Regions from separate parts of the Mycoplana sp. MJR14 genome, predicted to be linked through region 2. Evidence: predicted binding sites of a transcription regulator. Region 2 holds the regulator's gene; the other holds the start of a gene.
What was found. The regulator PhoB, encoded in region 2, activates phosphate uptake and scavenging genes when phosphate is short. The targets are predictions, from matches to a motif close to TGTCATNNANCTGTCAT.
Positions count from the first base shown of each region.

Region 1 (2,397 bases), on a different contig from region 2:
CGGAGGCGAAGATCCCGCGCTTGGTCATCGGCGGCATCGTCTCTTCGGTCTTGAAGGTCTCGAAGCCGAAGGACTTGTAGACCGAGGTGCGGTTCCAGAACCAGCCGGCGAAGGGGTGGATCGCGCGGGCGGTGTAGCCCTCGCCGCGGAAGAAGGTCGCAAGCGACGGGATCGGGTCGCGGACATATTGCTGGTAGGGAATGCTGCCGGTGGGCAGGAAGGCGTTGGAGAAGCCGGTCAGCGCCTCGAACTCGACATTCGCCGTCAGGCCGCCGAACTCCGGCGAGAAGATCGCGCCGGATTCACTCTTGCGGATGAGCGGCATCGGATCGGGGCTCAGTTTGACGCTGGTGAGCTTCGTCGGATCCCAGAGCGATTCGCTCATCACGACGATGACGTCCGGCTTGCTGCGGTGGCTGGTGCCGGCCGGCAGCGGATCCTGGTTGATATGGTCGATCGCATCCGGCGAATAGCCGGCAGGCGCCTTGACGTTCGCCATCGGCACGTTGATCGCGAAAGCGAGCATGAAACCGTTGTGTCGGTAGTTTTCGGTCTGGTCCCACATGATCGGGAAGACCTGCAGGCGGTCGCGGATCTCGGAGAACTGGTTGTAGTCGAGGATCGAGCCGAAGCCTGCCAGGAGCGGCACGGCGACGGCGAGGCGGACGGCGCGCTGCCTCAGGTTCAACTGGCGAAAGCGCTTCCAGGCGAAGACCCACAGGGAAATCAGCGCGCCTGCGGCGGTGAGCGAGCCAATGACGATGGCAACGGCGGTCCAGGGGCGGTCGCGGACGAGCGCCGGCATCAGCTCCATGATCTGCCGCCCGAAGAGCAGGTCGGTCGGGTAGAGCGGGTCGGTCAGGAAGATCTGCTTCTGTTCCGAGATCAGCGCCAGAAGGATGGCGAGCGGCCCCAGCACCAGGATCGCCTTGTGCTGGCGGCCGATCAGCGCGTCGAGCGCGAGCAGGGCGAGGAAGAACAGCCCGCAGGTCGTCCAGCCGGGCTGGGCATAGGTCGTCAGGAAGGTCAGGGTGGCGTCGGTGGACTTGCGCGTGATGAGTTCGACGGCGGTGACGGTGACAAGCGCGAAGAAAAACGTCAGCGCGACCGAGCGGATCGCCGTCGCCACGACCGCAAGACGGCGTGACGTCGCATCGGCGATCGCCGTCTCCTGCATTGCTGTCGCCGAAACGGCCCGGACTGAGGTTCTCACGCGCTACTCCAAAATGTCATAAAACTTTCGCCCAATTGTCATATCGCTGTTATCTTGAACGGGGGATGAATGCGGCGCTCTGCCGCAAGCGCGCCTGAGCAGGGGCTGTCTTATTTTCAGGACGGCAATTCGAAAATCCCTTCATTTTCAAACCGTCCGTCATCATCTAAAGAACAGCCTTGCCCGAATTGGCTTCGGACGACGCGGATCGAGGATCGAGATGAACGGACGAGACGACAGGACCACACTTCGCATTGCGGTTGCGCAGCTCAACCCGACGGTGGGCGATGTCGCCGGCAATCTCGCCAAGGCGCGGGCGGCGCGGGCGGATGCGGCCGCGCAGGGCGCCGATCTGCTGCTTCTGACCGAGCTCTTCATCTCCGGCTACCCGCCGGAGGACCTCGTGCTGAAGCCGGCCTTCCTGAAGGCGTGCCAGAAGGCGGTCGAGGCGCTCGCCGAGGACACCGCCGACGGCGGGCCGGGCGTGATCGTCGGCTTTCCGCGACAGGGCGAGTCCGGGCGGCACAATTCGGTGGCCGTGCTCGACGGCGGGCGGATCCTCGTCTACCGAGACAAGCTCGACCTTCCGAACTACGGCGAGTTCGACGAGAAGCGCGTCTTCGTCGAGGGCGCCATGCCGGGACCGGTCAATTTCCGTGGCGTGCGCCTCGGCATCCCAATCTGCGAGGAGATCTGGAACGATCTCGGCGTCTGCGAGACGCTGGCCGAGAGCGGAGCGGAGATCCTGCTGGTGCCGAACGGCTCGCCCTACTATCGCGGCAAGGTCGACGTGCGCCATCAGGTGGCGCTGAAGCAGGTCATCGAGACCGGCCTGCCGCTGGTCTTCGCCAACCAGCTCGGCGGCCAGGACGAACTCGTTTTCGACGGCGCAAGCTTCGGGCTCAATGCCGACAAGACGCTGGCCTTCCAGATGAGCCAGTTCGAGGAGACGATCGCGCTCGTCACCTGGAAGAAGAACGAGGACGGCGACTGGTGCTGCGACGGCGGGCCGATGTCGAAGATCCCGGAGCGGGAGGAGGCGGACTATCGCGCCTGCGTGCTCGGCTTTCGCGACTACGTCAACAAGAACGGCTTCAAGAACGTGGTGCTCGGCCTTTCCGGCGGCATCGATTCGGCGATCTGTGCCGCGATCGCCGTCGATGCGCTCGGCGAGGAGCGGGTGC
Region 1 is NZ_JARGEO010000011.1:93,457-95,853, reverse strand. Features, by position in the region: gene P0086_RS21230 (LTA synthase family protein) at 1-1,177, opposite strand, end outside; gene P0086_RS21225 (NAD+ synthase) at 1,434-2,397, shown strand, end outside.
Region 1: P0086_RS21230 (LTA synthase family protein) is a predicted target of PhoB. The motif match lies at 1,228-1,244, and genes of this name have one in related genera.

Region 2 (2,397 bases):
ATCCTGATGGACGAGCCCTGCTCGGCGCTCGACCCGATCGCGACCGCCAGGGTCGAGGAACTGATCCACGAACTGCGGACGAACTTCACCATCGTCATCGTGACGCACTCGATGCAGCAGGCTGCCCGCGTCTCCCAGCGCACCGCCATGTTCCACCTCGGCAATCTCGTCGAGGAGAACGACACCGACAAGATGTTCACCAATCCCGACGACCAGCGTACGCAGGACTACATCATGGGCCGCTTCGGCTGAGGCCCGCCGATATCTGCGGATGCCATCCAGCGCCTGCGCCAGTTGAGGAACAAGAGACATGTCATCGACCCATATCGTTTCGATCTACGATGAAGAACTGAAGTACCTGACCCGCCGGATCTCCGAGATGGGCGGGACCGCCGAGCAGATGGTGGGCGACAGCGTGCGCGCGCTGGTCAACACCGATGTGGCGCTGGCCCAGAAGGTGATCTCCGAGGACGTCATCCTCGACACCGCCGAGCGGCAGATCAACGAGAAGGCGATCGTCACCATCGCCAAGCGCCAGCCGATGGCGGCGGACCTGCGCGAGATCATGGGCGCGATCCGCATCGCCGCCGACCTCGAACGCGTCGGCGACCTCGGCAAGAACACCGCCAAGCGGGTGATCGCCGTGCAGGGCTCCAGCATCCCGCGCAACCTCGCCCGCGGCCTCGAGCACCTGGCCGAACTGGCGCTGATGCAGCTGAAGGAAGTTCTCGACGTCTATGCCTCGCGCAACATCGAGAAGGCCAAGGAGATCCGCGAGCGCGACGACGAGATCGATGCGATCTACACCTCGCTCTTCCGCGAACTCCTGACCTACATGATGGAGGATCCGCGCAACATCACGCCCTGCACGCACCTGCTCTTCTGCGCCAAGAACATCGAGCGGATCGGCGACCACGCGACCAACATCGCCGAGACGATCTTCTACATGGCGACCGGTTCGCAGCCCGAGGGCGAGCGTCCGAAGGACGACCACACCACCTCGGTGGGTGCCGTCGAGGAATGACGAGAGCCGAAACGCACTAACCAACGCGGTGTCGCAGGATCGTCCGGGACGACTGACGATGCTGTGCGCGGATCAGGAGCAAAGAAGGAATGGTTCCCAAGATTACCGTGGTCGAGGACGAGGAGGCGCTCAGCGTCCTCCTGCGCTACAACCTTGAGGCCGAGGGTTTCGAGGTGGACACGATCCTGCGGGGCGACGAGGCGGAGATCCGCCTGCAGGAGCGCCAGCCCGATCTCTTGATCCTCGACTGGATGCTGCCCGGCGTCTCCGGCATCGAGCTGTGCCGGCGCCTGCGCCAGCGCTCCGAGACCGAGCGCCTGCCGATCATCATGCTGACGGCGCGCGGCGAGGAAAGCGAGCGCGTCCGCGGTCTCGCCACCGGCGCCGACGACTATGTGGTGAAACCCTTCTCGACGCCGGAGCTGATGGCACGGGTCAAGGCGATGCTGCGCCGGGCCCGCCCCGAGGTGGTCTCGACGCTTTTGAAATGCGGCGACATCGAGCTGGACCGCGAGACCCATCGCGTCCACCGCCGTTCGCGCGAGGTGCGGCTGGGGCCGACGGAATTCCGCCTGCTGGAGTTCCTGATGTCCTCCCCCGGGCGCGTCTTCTCGCGCTCGCAGCTCTTGGACGGCGTCTGGGGCCACGACATCTATGTCGACGAGCGCACCGTCGACGTCCATGTCGGCCGCCTGCGCAAGGCGCTGAACTTCTCCAACATGAGCGACGTCATCCGCACCGTACGCGGCGCGGGCTATTCTCTGGAAGCCTGAGACAGGCCGGACACCGATACCGAAACGAAAAACGGGCCCCGTCGGGGCCCGTTTTTCTTGGATGCGTCATTGTCGCCGCACGGCGCCTCAGCGCGCGCGCCGGCGTTCCGCCGAGGGCTGGTAGGCCAGGCGCTGGTGGTAGGTGCAGTAGGGCGAGTTGTCGGGCGATTCGTTGCCGCAGAAGTGGAAATCGTCCTTCAGCGGGTCGCCGTTCGGCCACTTGCAGGTGCGCTCGGTCAGCTGCGTCAGCTCCAGCCGGCGCGACATCGGCACGACGACGTTGGCGACGATCCGCGTGACCGGCTCTTCGTCATACTCGAACGCGACCTCTTCCTTGGCGACGACGGCGCCGACCGGGCGGGCGACGGTGCGGGTCGCAACGCGGGGGGCGAAGTTCGTCGGGCGCGGGGCGGTGGCCGGGCGCTTGGCGCGGGCCGCGGTCGGGGTCCCGCCGGCCTTGGCCCGGCCGGGCAGGGCGAGACGGTGGACCTTGCCGATGACCGCATTGCGGCTGACGCCGCCGAGCTGTGCCGCGATCTGGCTGGCGCTCAGTCCTTCGGACCAAAGCTTTTTCAGCTTCTCGACCCTCTCGTCCGTCCA
Region 2 is NZ_JARGEO010000001.1:682,226-684,622, reverse strand. Features, by position in the region: gene pstB (phosphate ABC transporter ATP-binding protein PstB) at 1-252, shown strand, start outside; gene phoU (phosphate signaling complex protein PhoU) at 311-1,024, shown strand; gene phoB (phosphate regulon transcriptional regulator PhoB) at 1,114-1,797, shown strand; gene P0086_RS03365 (GcrA family cell cycle regulator) at 1,885-2,397, opposite strand, start outside.